2 regions of the Paenibacillus sp. FSL R10-2734 genome follow, and region 2 is predicted to be linked to the other one. Evidence: a T-box and tRNA genes for the amino acid it is inferred to sense, from the RefSeq annotation. Region 2 holds a T-box; the other holds one or more tRNA genes.
What was found. The T-box of region 2 lies ahead of trpS (tryptophan--tRNA ligase). A T-box ahead of a tRNA ligase gene usually reads a tRNA of that ligase, here a tRNA-Trp.

Region 1 (10,261 bases), 3.2 Mb from region 2:
TAAGATCCATTGTCAAAAGGGAAACAGCCCAGACCATCAGCTAAGGTCCCCAAGTGTGTGTTAAGTGGGAAAGGATGTGGAGTTGCACAGACAACCAGGATGTTGGCTTAGAAGCAGCCACCATTGAAAGAGTGCGTAATAGCTCACTGGTCGAGTGACTCTGCGCCGAAAATGTAACGGGGCTAAACACACCACCGAAGCTATGGCTAGATACGTATGTATCTGGGGTAGGGGAGCGTTGTATGTGGGTTGAAGGTGTACCGTAAGGAGCGCTGGACAGCATACAAGTGAGAATGCCGGTATGAGTAACGAAAAGATCAGTGAGAATCTGATCCGCCGAAAGCCCAAGGTTTCCTGAGGAAGGCTCGTCCGCTCAGGGTAAGTCGGGACCTAAGGCGAGGCCGAAAGGCGTAGTCGAAGGACAACAGTTTGAAATTACTGTACCACCGTAATCCGCTATGAGCGATGGGGTGACGCAGGAGGGTAGTGACGCGGACTGATGGATATGTCCGTCTAAGCAGTGAGGCTGATGTGTAGGCAAATCCGCACATCGTTAAGGCTGGGCTGTGATGGGGAGCGAAAATTGTAGTAGCGAAGGTCATGATCTCACACTGCCAAGAAAAGCCTCTAGCCAGGAGAAGGTGCCCGTACCGCAAACCGACACAGGTAGGCGAGAAGAGAATTCTAAGGCGCGCGGAAGAACTCTCGTTAAGGAACTCGGCAAAATGACCCCGTAACTTCGGGAGAAGGGGTGCCCCGGTAGTGTGAATAGCACGAGGGGGCCGCAGTGAAAAGGCCCAAGCGACTGTTTAGCAAAAACACAGGTCTGTGCGAAGCCGCAAGGCGAAGTATACGGGCTGACGCCTGCCCGGTGCTGGAAGGTTAAGGGGAGTGGTTAGGGGTAACCCGAAGCTATGAACCGAAGCCCCAGTAAACGGCGGCCGTAACTATAACGGTCCTAAGGTAGCGAAATTCCTTGTCAGGTAAATTCTGACCCGCACGAATGGCGTAACGACTTGGGCGCTGTCTCAACGAGAGATCCGGTGAAATTTTAATACCTGTGAAGATGCAGGTTACCCGCGACAAGACGGAAAGACCCCATGGAGCTTTACTGCAGCTTGATATTGAATTTGGGTACGATCTGTACAGGATAGGTGGGAGCCGTAGAAATCGGAGCGCAAGCTTCGGTGGAGGCGCCGTTGGGATACCACCCTGATCGTATCTAGGTTCTAACCTAGTACCGTAATCCGGTACGGGGACCGTGTCAGGCGGGCAGTTTGACTGGGGCGGTCGCCTCCTAAAGAGTAACGGAGGCGTTCCAAGGTTCCCTCAGAATGGTTGGAAATCATTCGAAGAGTGCAAAGGCATAAGGGAGCTTGACTGCGAGACCTACAAGTCGAGCAGGGACGAAAGTCGGACTTAGTGATCCGGTGGTACCGCATGGAAGGGCCATCGCTCAACGGATAAAAGCTACCCTGGGGATAACAGGCTTATCTCCCCCAAGAGTCCACATCGACGGGGAGGTTTGGCACCTCGATGTCGGCTCATCGCATCCTGGGGCTGAAGTAGGTCCCAAGGGTTGGGCTGTTCGCCCATTAAAGCGGTACGCGAGCTGGGTTCAGAACGTCGTGAGACAGTTCGGTCCCTATCTGTCGTGGGCGCAGGAAATTTGAGAGGAGCTGTCCTTAGTACGAGAGGACCGGGATGGACGTACCGCTGGTGCACCAGTTGTTTCGCCAGAAGCATGGCTGGGTAGCTACGTACGGACGGGATAAGCGCTGAAAGCATCTAAGCGTGAAGCCCCCCTCAAGATGAGATTTCCCAATTAGTAAGACCCCTTGAAGACGACGAGGTAGATAGGTTGGAGGTGGAAGTGCAGTAATGCATGGAGCTGACCAATACTAATCGGTCGAGGGCTTATCCAATATTTAAAACGCAGATTTGTTTCGGATTCAGTTTTCAGGCATCAAGCCTGGTATGAATATTCCCTGATAGCTCAGTTGGTAGAGCACTCGACTGTTAATCGAGTTGTCACAGGTTCGAGTCCTGTTCGGGGAGCCATATGGAGAGGTGTCCGAGTTTGGCCGAAGGAGCACGATTGGAAATCGTGTAGGCGCCACAAGCGTCTCGAGGGTTCGAATCCCTCTCTCTCCGCCACAAATTTTTAATTAGTATGGCCCGTTGGTCAAGGGGTTAAGACACCTCCCTTTCACGGAGGTAACATGGGTTCGAATCCCATACGGGTCACCAAATTTTCACTTGATTTTACATAGTGGACTTTGGTACAATAACAATTGTTCTTTACGGAGGCTTAGCTCAGCTGGGAGAGCATCTGCCTTACAAGCAGAGGGTCGGGGGTTCGATCCCCTCAGCCTCCACCATATTTATTTAATAACGACGCGGGGTGGAGCAGCCCGGTAGCTCGTCGGGCTCATAACCCGAAGGCCGCAGGTTCAAATCCTGCCCCCGCAACCAATTTTCATCAAGCAATTATATCTTTTGGAACCGTGGTGTAGTTGGCCTAACATGCCTGCCTGTCACGCAGGAGATCGCGAGTTCGAATCTCGTCGGTTCCGCCATTTTTACCTTGGCTCGATAGCTCAGTCGGTAGAGCAGAGGACTGAAAATCCTCGTGTCGGCGGTTCGAATCCGTCTCGAGCCACCATGATTTTTATAAAAGAATGAGTGCCTGCCGGTGTAGCTCAATTGGTAGAGCAACTGACTTGTAATCAGTAGGTTGGGGGTTCAAGTCCTCTCGCCGGCACCATCCTTGGGGGATTAGCGAAGTGGCCAAACGCATCAGACTGTAAATCTGCTCACGTACGTGTTCGGTGGTTCGAATCCATCATCCCCCACCAGTTTTAGGGGCATAGTTTAAAGGTAGAACAACGGTCTCCAAAACCGTTGGTGTGGGTTCAATTCCTGCTGCCCCTGCCAAATTCTTTCTAAAGTTTAATATGGCGATCGTGGCGAAGGGGTTAACGCACCGGATTGTGGTTCCGGCATTCGTGGGTTCGAGACCCATCGGTCGCCCCATTTACTTTAACAAAGAAGAGTGACAACTAAATTCAGTATCATATGGCGACTGTGGCGAAGGGGTTAACGCACCGGATTGTGGTTCCGGCATTCGTGGGTTCGAGACCCATCAGTCGCCCCATTTTACTTAAAAATGTTATTGGGGATTAGCCAAGCGGTAAGGCAACGGACTTTGACTCCGTCATGCATAGGTTCAAATCCTATATCCCCAGCCATTTTATGCGGACGTGGCTCAGCGGTAGAGCATCGCCTTGCCAAGGCGAGGGTCGCGGGTTCGATTCCCGTCGTCCGCTCCAAATTTTTATATGGCGCCATAGCCAAGTGGTAAGGCAAAGCTCTGCAAAAGCTTTATCCCCAGTTCAAATCTGGGTGGCGCCTCCATTTAGTTTATATGTGCCGGCGTGGCGGAATGGCAGACGCGCTCGACTCAAAATCGAGAGGGAAACCGTGGAGGTTCGAGTCCTCTCGCCGGTATATCAAAAGGTTTGTAAAGTTGCTTATACAAGCGACGTTACAAACCTTTTTTCTTTATGCCTTTGGACTTTCATTCATAAGCCGTTGAATTAGAGGAGATCTCTATTCAACGGCTTTTTTATATGGAATGGAGGTTTATTGATTGTATGGAATGGAGGTTTATTGATTGTTTAGGCGGAAGCCCCGTGGGGTGAGACCTATCTCTCGTTTAAACATATTGCAGAATTGGGCGTCGTTCACAAACCCTGCAGCTGCGGATACTTCAGAGATATGCATTTGGGTATGCTGCAAGAGAGACTTCGCATAATCCAGACGCTTCAATAGTAGATAGCGCAGAGGTGAAGAGCCGAAACGTTCTTTAAATAAATGGCGGAAACGATCATAGCTATATCCGGACATTTCAGAGAGTGTTGCGACCGATAGTTTATGGCGGTAATGCTCATTCATATAGTTTAGAACATATTGTACTCTGTCTTCCGTTGGAGATTGAAAACCAGAGGCGCTAAGTAGCCGAATCAGATGAACAGTAATTTCACTCATTTGCAGGTTTAATAGTTCAGAGAATCCATCTTGTTTGCGCGTAAACTCTGCTTTCATTCGAAGCAAGATTTGCAGAACAGTCTGGTCTCTATCATCTTCATATACGCCTTGCAAATTCTCCATATTTGGGTGATTTGAATGGAAGCCTACAAATAGAACAGTAGCATCCTCCCGATGGTTCTCGTCATGTTTATGATTGGGTGGTACAAGCGCGAATGATGATGAACGAAAATGATAACTTCGCGAACCTACATTGGTAGTTCCTAATCCGTTTAAATAATAGACTAGTTCATAGCATTCATGCTGGTGTGGTGGAATATAGGTATTAACCTCATGTGCTGCATTTACAATATATAGAACACGATCCATGATGAGCCTCCAATATTTATGTTTTAGCCGAATCGCACAAAATTATGACCGAAATCATATAATTTTTTTCATTAATATTTGATATGATCGTATCAAGAAATCCGAAGATTAGCAACCTGACTGGACATCTCGTTCGGAAATTAGTCGGATTATTTGTAAAAATGATAATTTTGTCTCTATTTTCGAGTGTATTCGTTAAAATCATTAAATTTTTAACAATGTAACTGCAATATGAGAGTTTCCATCTAAATCGTGAAATATACAACGGACTAAGAAGGAGAACCTCTCAAATTACTAACCAACTACAAATAGGGGTGGAATAGAATTATGAAAAAGAAAGTTCTTTCTTTGTTGTTACTAGTAGTAATGGTAATGGTCACAGCTTGTGGAAATAATACGTCGAGTAATGGAGCTTCCTCGAATGCAGGATCAAATGCGGCTGATGGTGGAGAAACAGGTTCAGGGGATAAACTCAAGGTCGTACTACTGATTCCAGGAACACTTGGAGACAAATCATTTTTTGACTCTGCGAATAGCGGTTTGCAAAAGGTTAAGGACGAACTGGGTGCAGAAACAAAGGTTGTAGAAATGGGTGTCGATAAAACGAAATGGGAGCCTACATTCAACGATATCGCCGCTGAGGATTGGGATGTCATTATTTCTGGCGGATCGGAAATTACGGAAATGTTTAATGCAACAGCTGAACTATATCCAGACAAAAAATTCATTAACTATGATACCGATATAGATGAAGCGCCAGAGAATATGTACAACATGTCTTATGCGACAAATGAAGTATCTTTTTTGGCAGGTGCTGTAGCAGCGCTGGCTACACAATCGGATATGGCAAGTGCTAATCCTGAGAATGTGATCGGTTTTGTAGGCGGCATGGACATTCCAGGAATTAACGCTTTCTTGGTAGGTTATATTCAGGGCGCTCAATATGTTGATCCTGATGTGAAGGTAGCAGTATCGTATGCTGGTGATTTCGTTAACCCGGCTAAAGGTAAGGAGCTTTCGCTGATTCAATATAACTCCGGTGTGGATGTTATTTTTAACGTGGCTGGCGGTACAGGTCTTGGGATCTTTGACGCAGCTAAGGAGAAGAAGAAATATGCTATCGGTGTAGATTCCGATCAGGCGATGTTGCTTAACGAAACAGATAGCGAAAAAGCAAACTTGATCGTTACTTCTTCTATTAAAAAGATTGATAGTGCTATTCTGGGTGCCGTGAAGAGATTACAAGATGGTACACTTGAGATGGGTAAACGTGATGTGTTGAGCTTTGTAGATGATGGTGTGGGCATTGCGGAGAATGATATCTATAAGAATGTATTCCCAGCAGATCTTCAGGCCAAAGTCGAAGAAGTGAAGCAAAAGCTGATTAACAAAGAAATTACAGTAGATAACGCGATGGGAATGGAAACCTCAGAAGTAGAAGCCATTCGTAACGCTGTTAAGCCTTAAGTATAGGTATATAGTGATAAACCTACAGTTGGAGATTCTTCTATTAGAAGAATTCCAGCTGTATATTTTTGCAGACCTCCAAGTTGAAAGGCGTTGAGACCTATGAACAAAGCTCTGCTGGAAATGCGGGGAATTACCAAGGTGTATCCCAATGGCGTCGTTGCAAATAAAGACGTGCATTTTTCTTTAAGTGAGGGAGAAATCCATGCGATTGCGGGCGAGAACGGCGCTGGTAAATCTACTTTAATGAAGATCATGTTCGGCATGGAAGAGCCTAGTGAGGGCGAAATCTATATCAAGGGTGAAAAAGTAAAGCTGCAATCGGCTCAGGATGCCATTGATAGAGGGATCGGTATGGTTCACCAGCATTTTATGCTGGTACCTTCTTTTACGGTGGCAGAGAACATGGTGCTGGGTATGGAGCCTCGTAAAGGTGTTGGCATCAATTATGCAGAAGCTGTCCGCATGACCGAAGAGACTGCGAAGAAATACAATCTAGCAGTGGATCCAAAAGCAAAAGTGGAGGATCTCACGGTTGGTATGAAGCAAAAGGTTGAGATTCTGAAGGCGCTGCTGCGTGGAGCAAAAATCCTCGTTCTGGATGAGCCGACCGCAGTGTTGACCCCCCAGGAAACAGAGGAATTGTTCCGAGAGCTTAAACAATTAAGAGAGCAGGGTCATACGATAGTTTTTATTTCACACAAGTTGAAAGAAGTTAAAGCAATCTGCGACAGAATTACGATTATGCGTAGTGGACGTAGTGAAGGTGTCTTCCAAACGAAGGATGTCACGGAGCAAGAAATCTCACGACTCATGGTGGGCCGAGACGTCGTGTTGAAATATGACAAGGAGATTCTGTCTATTGGCGAGCCGGTACTCACTGTACAGGGCCTAGGCGTAAATGATGCACACGGCAAAGCGTTGCTATCAGATATCAACTTTGCGGTACGTGGGGGACAGATCGTTGGGATTGCTGGTGTAGAAGGTAACGGGCAGACACAGCTCATTGAGGCGCTTACAGGGAGCTTAAGAGGTGTTTCAAGCCAGGGCTCAGTGCTAGTGAAGGGAAAGGATATTCGTGAATCGGATATTTTGGATATTCGTAAGCTAGGCGTTTCCTATATCCCAGAGGATCGGATGCATCAAGGGATAGCCAGTGATGCGAGCATAGCGGATAATCTGCTGTCCACTCAGTATCGTACAAAAGCTATGAATAAAGGTCCTTTTTTAAATGGATCACGAATTGCCAAGCTAGCAGTATCACTTGTAGAGGAATTCAAAGTCCGCTGTTCGGGGCCTTCTCAGCCGATCGGCATGTTGTCAGGTGGTAACATGCAGAAGGTAGTTGTAGCTAGGGAGTGTTCTACTGAACCGAAGCTGCTTATTGCAGAGCAGCCGACGCGGGGCGTGGATATAGGCGCAGCGCAGTTTATACATCAGAAGCTGTTGGAGCTGCGCTCAGCCGATTGCGCGATTTTGCTAGTATCGGCAGATTTAAATGAGATTTTAGAGATCAGTGATAGTCTGCTAGTGATGTACGAAGGTAAGATCGTAGCTTTTTTCGAGGAGCCTTCTAAGGTTAGTGAAGAAGAATTAGGTCTTTATATGCTGGGGATTCATCGACAAGACGAGGAGCACATCGGGAGGGCCGTAAATCATGTTTAAAGTTAAATATTTTGAGTACATTCGAACATCGGCGGTAATCGTTATTGCACTCGCTATTGCCTTTCTGATCATCTCATTGGTTAGTGATCAACCAGTTAAGACCATCGGTATTTTTCTATTAGAACCGTTAAATAGTAAGGGCCATATTGGTAATGTGATAGAGATGGCGATTCCGCTCATGTTCACTGGGCTAGCAGTGTCCTTGTTGTTCCGGGCAAATATGTTCAACTTGGGAGCTGAAGGGATTTTCTATTTCTCCGGTGTTGTAACTTCCGTATTGGCGATTCATTTGACGCTGGACGGCTGGCTGCATCCGATCGTAGCGATTGCTGCGGGTTCTATTGTAGGTGCGTTGCTCTCCGCAATACCCGGGATCCTCAAAGCCAAATGGAATGCCAATGAACTCGTGACGTCGCTAATGTTTAATAATATTTTGTTCGGAGTAGGTTTATATCTACTGAACTATCACTTACGTGATGCAAAGGCGTTCGCCAATGTATCCTACAAATTCGAGAAAACGGCACTGCTGAGCAAGATGGTACCTGGCACCCGTATTCATACCGGACTTATCATCGTTATCGTGCTTATTATTGCAGCGCATCTATTCCTATACAAAACTAAATGGGGATATGAGCTGCGGATGACAGGCATCAACCGGAACTTTGCACGTTATTCAGGCATGAAGACAGCGAAGGTTATTATCCTGGTTCACTTGATTGCTGGCTTTATCGCGGGGATGGGTGGTTCCGTAGAAGTGCTAGGGATGTACAACCGATTCCAATGGACTTCGTTACCAGGTTATGGCTTAGATGGTGCCCTTGTAGCGATGTTAGCCAAGAATAATCCGCTATCTGTAATCGGTGCTGCATTATTCCTAGCGTATATCCGGATTGGGGCCGACATGATGGCGCGTTTATCTGATGTACCTTCAGAGATGATTTCAATCATACAGGCGATTATCATTCTTTTGATTTCGGCTGAGCAATTCCTGAAGTTCTGGAAAAATCGGATGCTCTTGAAGGAGGCGAAGGAAGCGTGAACAGCTTGTTTGATGTGATTTTTACGACTGACTTTGCATTCTCTGTCCTTCGAGTGACGACACCGATTCTATTTGCCGCACTGGGAGCACTGATCTCTAATAGGGCTGGTATCATCAACATCGGTATGGAAGGCATCATGCTTGTCGCGGCTTTAGCCGGTGTCATTGTAAGCAGCTACACGCATAGCGCGTGGGTAGGTTTACTTGGGGCCGTGATGTCTGGAACATTGATTTCTGGAATATTAGCTTTTTTCACACTGAAATTCAAAACACATATCATTCTCGGCGGCGTAGCTATTAATATGTTCGCTTCGGGAGGAACCGTGTTTATTCTTTATTTACTTAGTGGAGACAAGGGGTCTTCTACATCTCTGGCGAGTAAAGTGCTACCTAGTGTAGAGATTCCTTTGCTGAAGGATATTCCGGTGCTTGGGCCTATTTTATCAGGGCATCACATTTTGACGTATGTATCCATTATTGCTGTGTTTGTTGTCTATTATCTCTTAAACCGTACACCGCTTGGTCTGCGCATTCGTTCAGTGGGTGAAAATCCACATGCGGCTCAATCTGTGGGTGTAAGTGTTGTGAAAATACAGTATATGGCTTTGCTGCTTAGTGGATTTTTCGCGGGTTTGGGTGGTGCTTACATGTCGATGGGATACCTGTCACTGTTCACTCGCGATATGATCGCTGGCCGGGGCTGGATTGCCATTGCCGCAGAGTCTATGGGTAGAAGTACGACAGTGGGTACGGCGCTGACCTCTCTATTATTTGGTACGGCAGACGCGTTATCGAATGCGCTACAGGTACTGAAGATTCCTGCAGAGCTGATCGCGACGCTTCCTTATGTAGCAACTGTAATTGGACTTGTGATCTATGCCGTATCTGAGACACGGAAAAAGAACAAAAAGCTTAAAAGTCCGCTAGTGAAATAGCGATAGGATTATCAAGGATCTATACAACTAAGGAGTGAATTACGATGCGAACACCTATTATTATTGACTGCGATCCAGGGCATGATGACGCAATCGCTATCCTGCTTGCAATAGCAAATTCAGAAAAGCTGGACCTTCGCGGAATTACAACGGTTGGCGGAAACCAGATTCTAGATAAAATCACGGATAATGCGCTTAAGGTAATCAGCTTTGTGAATGCTGACATTCCTGTAGCTAAAGGGGCTGCTGGCCCGTTGTTTGGCAAGCTAGTTACAGGGGAAGAAGCACATGGAGAATCCGGTATGGACGGCCCGCTGCTTCCAGCAAGTAAATTCCGGCCTGTAGAAGAAGGCGCTGTAGAATTTATGCTGAATATCATTCGTTCTTCGGAGGAGAAGATTACGCTCGTGCCGATGGCTCCTTTAACAAATATCGCTCTGCTAATCACTGCTTATCCAGAGATTAAGGAAAGAATTGAAAAGATTTCGCTGATGGGCGGAGGCATTTCTTATGGAAATGTAACCTCTACTGCGGAGTTTAATATCTATGTAGATCCTGAAGCCGCTCGTATCGTGTTTGAATCGGGCATTCCGATCACGATGAGTGGTTTGGACGTGACAGACAAGGCAGCCATTTTCGAAGATGAGATCCTAGCATTGAAAGAGCGAGGCCCTGTGTCGACTATGGTTGGAGAACTGCTAGATTTCTATTCGATCTACGGGAAGAAAATGGGCTA
Region 2 (10,261 bases):
ATTGAAGTACGCGTAGCTGACCCCACGCTCCCAAGTCACACCACCCGTTTCAGGCTCTTCTTGCCCAGTCAATACCTTAATGAGTGTCGACTTCCCGCTGCCGTTAGGCCCTACTATTGCTATCCGATCTTCCTTTTGAATATCGAAGCTAATGTTCTCGAATATCGTTCGCCCATCATAGCTTTGACCGATTCCTTTCACTTCACCCAGCTTGTCCGGAAAACGTAAATTGCTGTAGATATCGGTGATTAGAACGTTCACTGGATGAGGCTCCACGCGCTTTTTCATATCTGTCAGCTTACGGGATAGACGATCCTTAGAGGACTTTTTGCTCCCACGGGTTTCAATAGCCTCCGACTCCATAAGCAGAAGCTCTTCTTCCCATTCAAACTGACGGTCGAGCACCTTTTTGCGCATCTTCTTTTTACGAACATAATCGGTGTAATTGCCTTCATATTCTTGAAAATGATAATTTTCGATTTCTATCGTCCGCGTGACCACTCTGTCAATAAATTGCCGATCATGTGAGACCAGAATCATCGCTCCATTAAAACGGTGCAGCCACTGCTCCAGCCATACGATCCCTTCGATATCCAAAAAGTTAGTAGGCTCATCGAGCAATACGACGTCGGGCATTTCAATTAGGACTTTAGCCAGTGCTGCACGGTTCCTCCAGCCTCCAGATAACTCATCGACTGGTTGATGTCGTGATCTTTCATTGAAGCCCAGCTTGGTCAGGACTGTGTTGATTTCGACGGATACATTCCAGCCATCCAGATGCTCCATTTGTTCAAAAAGCGCCGCTTGCCGCTCTAAAAGTGTATTCATCTGATCATCATCCGTCACTTGCCCAAGCTGTTCACCGATTTGGTTAAGCTCTTGTTCGATAAGCGCTACCTGCTCGAAGCACAGTTCTAACTCTTGCTGTACAGACAAGGACCCGGAAAGCTCCGAGAATTGCGAGAAGTAGCTAATCTTCACGTTAGGATCTAACTCTACTTTCCCTGCTGTTGGCTCCTCTTTTCCCATCATTAGCTTAAAAACAGTAGATTTCCCCGCACCGTTTCGTCCGATTAACCCAATACGTTCGCCTTTGCTAACTCGAAAATAAATATCTCGAAAAATCAATGTATTCTCATATTTCTTAGTTACGTTCTCCATACGGATTACGCTCAAACCTATCACCCCTAGTTCATATAGATCAGAACACAGCTCAGAACACTCAAAGAGTTATTATAGCACTATTTATCCGATTCCGATGGTTCGGACTCAGATGCCCTTATTTCGAATATTCTCGGCATTTCGTAGTGCTATCGGACTCAGCTGCAGCTATTCATCCAAAAACGCTCCAATTTAGTGTGAAAACTAACTAATAGGAGCTATACAGTCCGATAGATCAGCAAAATGGTCTAAAAAAAGCAAATAGCTGCAATACGGTCCGAAAGGTCCGTAAGGTTTAGTGTTTCAGTCATTATCATAAATTGCATACTGTTTCAAAATACATAAAAGGCCGCAGTTAGCGGCCTTTTAATCTGTATTCCGATTTCCAAAGCATGTTTTTGCACATTCAACTCGTATCTCTCACTGCTCATTTTTTTAGGATATCAATATACTCTTCTTTCTCTCGATCTGTCCCCACATTAAGCTTCAAACGCATGGATTTCGGGTGATCCAAGACGTTGCTGCTGAAGTAACTTATAAATCCATCATCGGCTCCACTACCAGAATTTGGATTTACTTTAATTTCGTGCTTTCCAACCTGCGTTGTCAATTCATAGGGGAGCTTTTGAAATATTTCATTTCGGACTATCCAATCAGATTGTAATTCCTCACTTATCGTATATTTGAGCGCTATACTTAACGGAGACAGCTCCACTTCTGCAAGCTTTACTTCCTGTCCATCAATCACGAATGGTTGGTCTACAACTAATGTCTCTGTCTTCTGCTCCCAAAATTTTGGATCCATAGAGAAGTTCACCTTTAAACGTTCGGAATAACGCATATCATTTAAATCAGTTCCCGTTTTTGGTTTACTCAGCATTCCCGGGTCTACAGAAGCAATCTGAAAATCCGCCACTACCTCTGTCGGAGCCGGTTTATTTCGGTCCAGTGAAAATATAGTTTTACCCAGCCAAGTATATATGGTTCCCTCTGCATGTGCTCCCATTCCGCCTCTATTCCCATTCTCCTCCATTACATCTCGTCCAGTTGCAGCATCTGTCAGCTTCACACTATTTACACTATAGACTTCCTGACCATCGCTTGTTGTTCCCGTATACAGGAGCATGATTTTGTTTTCATCAGCCAGCACAGCATTCAGGGTGATTTTATATCCATTTGATTCAGCACTCTTATTAACGATCTGCACATAATCATTCCGAATTGCGGACTCTAAAGTAAGAGCATCAATATCAGCCGCTGCCAATTTTTTAAAAGGTTCCAATACGCCCCAATCACTTGATTCAATAATTGAAGAACCTTGCTGTGGTATCAGCTGGGCTGGATTGAAGAATAGTATTCCAGCGACCATAACTGCAGCAGTCAATACAGCCATCGCGCTTTTTGCGAATATTAGCTTTTTGCCACGTTTCTTACCTAGTTCGAGTCCTGCTTGTATGGCATATATTTGTGCGGCTGCACTCTCCATTTTTTGCTCCTGCGGGATCCGTTCAGCATCGATTAACATGGCAAGCTCCTCCTGACTACTCATGGTACCAATCACCCCGATTCTTTATGATCGTTCTTAATTGCTTGAGGCCTTTATGCTGCCATGTCTTGACTGTTCCCTCTGGTTTATCCAGAATATTAGCAATCTCTATCAAGGTCATATCGTTGTAGTATTTAAGCAGCAGCACATGTCGATACTTAGGCTTAACCTGTTCAAGTGCCCACAGCATTTCCATTCTATGATGGCCGATGTGTGTAATCCGCTCTCCTATTCTCTCGTCTACCAGCGGCATAGAACGTTTTCTGCGTCTTTGTTCATCTATACAGACATAAATCAGGATCCGAATGATCCATGATTTAAACGCTTTAGGTTCCTTTAACGTTTTTCTTTTAATCCAGGCCCGGCAGGTCATTTCCTGCATCGCTTCAAGTGCATCATTCCGGTTACGCAAGTAGCTATAGGCTATACTGTATAGTTGTTCTCTATGTACCAATATGGAATCGTAAAAATCCGTCTCGCTCCGAGAATCGAGCATCGTAACTTTCTTCATTTCTGCATTAGTCATCGTCATATCCTTCCTTAGCCCCCTCTCCTCAACCTTTCATAGATTAAGACGGGGAGCTTATAGAAACGGTTTTTATTTGCATTAACTTTTTTGGGGCTGAGCACTTTAAGATTATAGCATTCTATAAAAAATGAACGATAAATGTTATGATAGGTAAAATTGGACATAATCAATAGTACGCACTTAAAAGTACCATAGGCACTAAAAAGTACCTATAAAATGGAGGCTATCATGACAACAACCATCAAGAAAAAATACAATATTTCCGTGGAGGCCACACTAGAAGTCATTGGAGGGAAATGGAAATGTGTAATTCTCTGTCATCTAACTCATGGCAAAAAACGCACATCTGAGTTAAAGCAGTTAATGCCCGGGATTACTCAAAAAATGTTAACACAGCAGCTTCGAGAGTTAGAGGCCGATGGAATTATCAATCGAATTGTATACAATCAGGTTCCACCAAAAGTGGAATATGAGCTTAGTGAATATGGCGATAGTTTAAGCGACATTTTGACTTCTCTATGTAATTGGGGAGAACAACATATCATTAAGCAGTACGGCGATAAATATGCTGTGTTAGAGGACAACATTTTAAATAAATAAATTATACCCCATGAAAAAGGACAGTTAAATCAGATCGATTCAACTGTCCCATAACTTAAATTACACCCTCTCCTCCGATAGCAGTTGCTGTGAATGATATGGGTCCATATAGATTAATAGGCACGTTTGTATCATTTTGAATTACTAATTCATAGTTGTGGATGCCAATATAAGGACCATCAACCCACTGAACATTTAATTGAATATCAGTAGTTGCAGTAAAACTATAAAAGGATCTATAAATATCGACTCCAGCACGTCGGATTAAAACAAGAAATTGACTATCAGCAAGTGCAGTAAGACTAAAACTACCATTTAACTCAACTCTACTGGAGAAAGAGGCTGGGTTAGCCGGGCTAATATTTACTTGCGCTGTGGCTAGACCCGCTCCAGCTCCAGGAATACCTGCAACCGTTGTAATAGTAGTAAACGGGTCTAAAGGGATTTTTGCCTGTGAGCCATAACTTATATTTGTCGCCATTTATCATCACTCCATTCCAACTAGAAGGTTATACATTATTATATTGTGTATCAACACTGATAGATTGGACATACTTCCTGATGAATATATACATTTAAGTTATACTTTGCTAGATCATATAAACCTAGATCATTCGTCTATCACCCGCTAATTTCCACCCATTGACAAATTCGCTCACCAGCACTACAATTACCCAAATATAATGAATAACGTTGACAAAGGGTAAGTAGACAAACAAGCATGGACTTCAGAGAGCCGGTGGTTGCTGTGAACCGGTGTCCTGCGTTTGCTCGAATGGCCTTTAGAGTTGCTCTTCCGAACCATCTTAGCTGATGTTGTAGGGAAAGCCGGGTTTCCCACCGTTATCAAGGGACCTGTATCGAGATAAACCCTAGACCTTCTCCGTACAGGTAAGAGAAGATCGTAATGCTAATGAAACTGGCGGCACGATCATTTAAGGTGGTACCACGACAACTTCGTCCTTATTGGATGAGGTTTTTTTGTCATTTAAAGGAGGTGATGGCCATGGATGATGGCTGGTGGTGGCGACTCAATGTTAGACAGAAGCAACAAAACAGGAGGAATTCAAATGATAAAAGAACGTGTATTAACTGGAGATCGGGTGACTGGAAAGCTTCACCTTGGCCATTACGTAGGCAGCTTACAGAATCGAGTGGTGCTACAGGAGCAATATGATACTTTTGTGTTTTTAGCAGATATTCAAGCCCTAACGACTCACTTTGATCGCCCTCAACTACTAGGTCAAAACTTGAATGAAATTACATTAGACTATTTATCAGCAGGTATAAATCCAGATAAAGCCACTATATTTATTCAATCCATGATCCCAGAGATCGCTGAGCTGACCGTCCTATTCTCCATGTTTGTCACTGTGAATTCGTTGCGGCAAAATCCTACCATTAAAGCCGAATCGAAAAATTCCAGCTTAGATGAACTGTACTACGGTTTTCTTGGTTATCCAGTTAGTCAGGCTGCAGATATAACCTTTTGTAAAGCGACGATTATTCCTGTAGGAGAAGACCAGCTTCCCCATCTAGAGTTGACTCGCAAAATCGTACGTAGATTCAATGAGCTGTACAGCCCCATCCTAGTAGAGCCCAGAGCGCTCATCAGCGATACGCCAAGACTAGTAGGAACAGACGGAAACGCTAAAATGAGTAAAAGCCTTGGCAATGCCATAGAGCTGGACTCCACGAAAGAAGAGATCACCTTCAAGATCCGTAAAGCCACAACCGACCCAGCCCGTGTTCATAAAAATGATCCTGGACATCCAGAAGTTTGTCCTATTTATGCTTATCACCGTGCTTTCCGTTCACATGACGTCCCAGAAATTCGCGAAGGTTGCGAAAACGGCACCATAAGCTGTTCTGCCTGCAAGCAGCTTATCACGACAGCTCTAGACCAGCTTATAGAACCGATGCGTGAGCGTCGCTCCTATTATGCTGTAAGACCCAAGGTTGTTGAGGATATCTTATTATCCGGAACTAAGCGTGCCCGCGACATCGCTCAAGAAACGATGTCCGAAGTGCGCGAGGCCATGGGCCTTAATTATTTTTCAAAATAAGAAAGATCAGTATGAGCAATAAAAACGCCGGACTCTCTATTTAAGAGAGCTCCGGCTGTTTTTTGTGTGAATATTATTTAATAAGGGTATCCTCTGACATTAACCGCTTCAGGGCATTGAATTGCTTCGCGTCAGCTGAGATTACGGCCTTAAGTTTATTCTTACAACACCCAATTCCCTTTACGGAATACCGGTTCAATCGTGCCATCCGCAAGTTCTCCATCAATATCCAGTTCTGCCGAACCAATCATGAAATCAACATGGGTTAAGCTGACGTTTGCACCTCTAGCTATAAGCTCCTCGCTCGTAAGCTTCGTACCGCCTTCAATATTAACAGGATAGGCACTTCCCAGTGCAAAGTGACAGGAGGCATTCTCATCAATCCCGGTATTATAGAAAATTCGGTTTAAACGCGAGATTGGAGAATCATGCTGCACCAAAGCCACTTCTCCTAGATAGGACGCACCTTCATCCGTTGCCAGCAGCGAGGTCAAATGTTCACGACCTGATTCAGCTTCATAACCTACAACCTTCCCATCCTTAAAAGTAAATGAAAGTCCCTCGACGAGACGTCCGTTTAGATTCAATGGAAGTGTGCTGCGTACTGTACCGTTCACTCCTGTACGATTCGGCATGGAATAAATCTCTTCCGTTGGCATGTTAGCCACGAAATATACGCCCTGATCATTCTCTCCGCCTCCACCGCGCCATAAATGGCCTTCCGGAAGCTCTACATGTAGATCCGTTCCCGGTGCGCGGTAATGCAGGCTTTTATAACGTTTAGCGTTCATTCTATCCTGACTTTCTTTCAATTGACCGATATGTTCTCTCCAAGCAGCTACCGGATCATCATTACCCACGCGGTTCATCTGGAATACCGCTTCCCACATCGCATTCACTCGTTCTTCTTCAGGAAGATCCGCAAACACCTTGTTCGCCCAAGCACGTGTCGGAGCCTTGACGAGGGACCAGCTGATTTTGCTGTTACGGGTATATTTGGAGTAATTCTTACGAGCAACCGCTGCTGCTTTAACTGCTCTTGATACCTTAGAAGAATCAATACCATTGAACAATTCCGGATCTGGGACTTTAATATGTAAAATGGCGCCGTTCTCCTCCGCAAACTTCTCCATCATTTCTGCTTGCCACTGCGGATAGTAATCGAAGGAATCTTCAGAAGCTTTTTCGTAACGAATACGTGTAGTCGCTTCATCGTCCCAATCTACAATTACATATTTGGCTCCCGCCTCATAAGCTTTACCTACAATCAAGCGAGTAAGCTCTGCCGTTTCAATAGGTGCATGCACCATCAGAACTTGTCCTGGCTGAACATTTACCCCTACTTTTACAACTAGGTTCGCATATTTCTCTAACATTACATCAAAATCTTTCATGATTTCTCTTCCTCCATCTCTATGGTTGCTTTACAGCTTCACTTCTTATTTTAACGCAAAATGCAATTAGTTGCGATTCGATATGAAAAAGGCGGCCCCCTCTAAGGGAACCACCACGTAAATCATTATTTTTTATCCACCTGCAGTAAAGTTACGGTCTTTAAAGAATAGGTATGCATTATCTTGTCCTCTGAGATTACGTTAAGCTTGGTCAAACTTGCAACCTTCGCCGGGTCTGATTTGGAGAGCATGCGCCACACTTCGGGGTCTGACAAGGTTTCATATAACTTCAGATCATCATATTCTTTGCGATTTTGCATCACTAGCTTCACTTTGTAGCTTCCGATTTCAGCCTCGTTTGCCCCCAGCTCACTGCAATAACTCAGAATATCCTGCCGAAGTTCCGTCAACTCTTTTTCGATTTCCTTTTGCTTTTGCTTCAGTCGATAATACTGCTGCACCTTTTTCTCCATCAGCTTCACGCTCCTCTATAGACATATGTATGCCGGGAGCGCTAAATAAATTAGTTGAGTTCCCTAGCATAAAATTTTATAATGAGCCGGGAACGCTAGTTTACAGAATACTCCTTTCTTCCACAAAAACCAATGATTTGGCAGGTGACTTATGGTTCATTCGTACTTATTTCCGATTTCTTATGCTTTCATGATGTTTCCTATAGCAGCACTGATCTTTACACTACCTTTTCTCATCGTTCAATATCGTAGACACGGCTATATCCATAAGCTTAGAGCCTTAATCCTATACCTACTGCTGCTCTATTTGATGAACGCCTATTTTCTCGTATTGCTTCCTTTACCTGCCACCCGGCACAATTTGGCACCTTCAGGGACCATCCTACAGCTCATCCCCTTACAATTTATTCAAGATATTGTGGATGGCTCTACGATCATTCCTGATCAGATCTCAACTTACTGGTCGTTACTGCGTGAACCCGCATTTTTACAAGTTATATTTAACATCGCATTAACTGTGCCGTTTGGAATGTTTCTTGGTTATTATTTTCGTACGCGCTGGGGCGCATGCATTCTCTTGTCCTTTCTACTGTCATTATCCTTTGAGATCACTCAGGTTACAGGCATCTATGGATTCTTTGATCATCCCTACCGTCTATTTGATATCGATGATCTTATTACCAACACTCTGGGAGGTATCTTTGGATTTCGAATTGCCATATGGATAAACGGTTTGCTGCCACGTATAGAACAACTGGATACGAATCTAGATCGATCTACCAAAAGAGTCTCCTATACTCGCAGAGGGATTGCTTTTTCCATCGATAGTATGGTGTGGATCATTGGCTTCGGTGTACTCTATGGATTCGATATAAAAAGTGCTTTCTGGATTACAACAGGTATTTACTTCATACTAATTCCAGCTTTCACAGGCGGGCGGACCTTAGGCAAATGGATTGTACGTATTCGGGTAACGAGCAAAGGTAATCGGGCTTCTTTCTGGGCGCTTATGATCAGATATGGGCTGCTATATTGGGTGATGCTTGGAATTCACGCGCTCCTCATCAATTCAGCTGTGACGGGGCTTCTGTCTTCCTCATCGAGAACGTTCGTTTTTCTCATTGTTCTACTGGCTGATCTAGCTTTCTTTATTCATTTAGTCTTTAAGGTATTTAAAAAAGATGACCAGCTAATCTATGAGAAATTAAGCCGAACCTCGCATGTTATTTCATGGCCAGAGAAAAGACTGCATACCGATGACTCAAACAGCATCCCTCTAGAAGATTAACAACATAGTGTTTATCAATTGGAAATTATAATAGAATAGGAAGGTAAGGATTCTCAAAATTTAGGAGATGAATGAATGGAAACTACAAGTAGCTTGCAGTTATCTAGAAGTCTTCCAGAGGAGCAGGGCATTTCATCAGCCGCAATATCCAACTTTATTAGTGCTGTAGAGAAACAAAATTTAGGCTTGCACAGCTTTATGCTCCTTCGTCATGGTTATGTGATCTCTGAAGGTTGGTGGACTCCTTATAAGTCCGACCTTCCACATATGTTATTTTCTCTTAGCAAAAGCTTCACCTCAACCGCTATCGGATTTGCAGTTACAGAAAAGCTAATCACGCTCGACGATTCGGTCATTTCATTTTTCCCAGAAGATGTGCCCGATGAGATTACCGAGAATTTATCTAAGATGAGGATTAGGCATCTATTGATGATGGGTACCGGACAAGTCGTGGATACTATGGATACACTTCATCACAGTGCAGATGGAAATTGGGTCAAAGCCTTCTTCACGGTCCCTGTAGAAAAAGAACCTGGAACACATTTTCTCTATAATACTGGCGCCACTTACATGCTCTCAGCGATTCTTCAAAAGGTCACGGGACAAACGCTACTAGAGTACTTAGAACCACGTCTTTTCACGCCTCTCGGTATCCGTAATGCAACTTGGGAATCCTGTCCTCGCGGAATCAACACAGGAGGATTTGGCTTAAGCATTACCACAGAGGATATCGCTAAATTCGGCCAGCTATACTTACAGAAGGGTATCTGGAATCATCAGCGCCTTCTGCCCGAAGAGTGGATCCATGAGGCTACTTCCAAACACATTTCTAATGGCGAAGGCGATCATGACTGGGCGATGGGATATGGGTATCAATTCTGGCAATGTCGACACGGTGCCTATCGAGCAGACGGTGCATTCGGCCAAATTTGTATCGTTCTACCTGACCAAGATGCGGTAGTTGCTATCACTGCCGGAACAAATAGTATTCAGGGTATATTGAATGAAGTGTGGGAGCATCTACTACCCAACATGAAAGAAGCACCCCTTCCGGAAGATCCAACATCATCAGCCAATTTGGCAGAGCAATTAAAGAATTTATCCATTGATCCTCCACAATTGCAACGGTCATCCTTGCTAGAAGCACAAATAAACGGGAAGACATATACACTCGAAAGCAACCAATTTTCACTAGCTACCTTAT

Region 1: it encodes a tRNA-Trp, which carries the amino acid that the T-box ahead of trpS (tryptophan--tRNA ligase) is inferred to sense. The anticodon was not compared.

What each region holds. Positions count from the first base shown of each region.
Region 1 covers NZ_CP150170.1:1,538,680-1,548,940, forward strand. The annotation lists rRNA gene NSS67_RS06875 (23S ribosomal RNA) at 1-1,925, shown strand, start outside; tRNA gene NSS67_RS06880 (tRNA-Asn) at 1,986-2,061, shown strand; tRNA gene NSS67_RS06885 (tRNA-Ser) at 2,065-2,157, shown strand; tRNA gene NSS67_RS06890 (tRNA-Glu) at 2,176-2,250, shown strand; tRNA gene NSS67_RS06895 (tRNA-Val) at 2,306-2,381, shown strand; tRNA gene NSS67_RS06900 (tRNA-Met) at 2,399-2,475, shown strand; tRNA gene NSS67_RS06905 (tRNA-Asp) at 2,502-2,579, shown strand; tRNA gene NSS67_RS06910 (tRNA-Phe) at 2,590-2,665, shown strand; tRNA gene NSS67_RS06915 (tRNA-Thr) at 2,692-2,767, shown strand; tRNA gene NSS67_RS06920 (tRNA-Tyr) at 2,773-2,858, shown strand; tRNA gene NSS67_RS06925 (tRNA-Trp) at 2,864-2,937, shown strand; tRNA gene NSS67_RS06930 (tRNA-His) at 2,961-3,036, shown strand; tRNA gene NSS67_RS06935 (tRNA-His) at 3,082-3,157, shown strand; tRNA gene NSS67_RS06940 (tRNA-Gln) at 3,177-3,251, shown strand; tRNA gene NSS67_RS06945 (tRNA-Gly) at 3,258-3,332, shown strand; tRNA gene NSS67_RS06950 (tRNA-Cys) at 3,344-3,417, shown strand; tRNA gene NSS67_RS06955 (tRNA-Leu) at 3,432-3,510, shown strand; gene NSS67_RS06960 (helix-turn-helix domain-containing protein) at 3,670-4,419, opposite strand; gene NSS67_RS06965 (BMP family ABC transporter substrate-binding protein) at 4,747-5,886, shown strand; gene NSS67_RS06970 (ABC transporter ATP-binding protein) at 5,989-7,551, shown strand; gene NSS67_RS06975 (ABC transporter permease) at 7,544-8,590, shown strand; gene NSS67_RS06980 (ABC transporter permease) at 8,587-9,525, shown strand; gene NSS67_RS06985 (nucleoside hydrolase) at 9,570-10,261, shown strand, end outside.
Region 2 covers NZ_CP150170.1:4,770,470-4,780,730, forward strand. The annotation lists gene NSS67_RS20820 (ABC-F family ATP-binding cassette domain-containing protein) at 1-1,176, opposite strand, end outside; gene NSS67_RS20825 (DUF4179 domain-containing protein) at 1,589-2,686, opposite strand; gene NSS67_RS20830 (sigma-70 family RNA polymerase sigma factor) at 2,703-3,239, opposite strand; gene NSS67_RS20835 (winged helix-turn-helix transcriptional regulator) at 3,465-3,836, shown strand; gene NSS67_RS20840 (hypothetical protein) at 3,892-4,317, opposite strand; T-box leader at 4,521-4,804, shown strand; gene trpS (tryptophan--tRNA ligase) at 4,907-5,902, shown strand; gene NSS67_RS20850 (aminopeptidase) at 6,064-7,296, opposite strand; gene NSS67_RS20855 (hypothetical protein) at 7,422-7,769, opposite strand; gene NSS67_RS20860 (VanZ family protein) at 7,960-9,057, shown strand; gene NSS67_RS20865 (serine hydrolase) at 9,133-10,261, shown strand, end outside.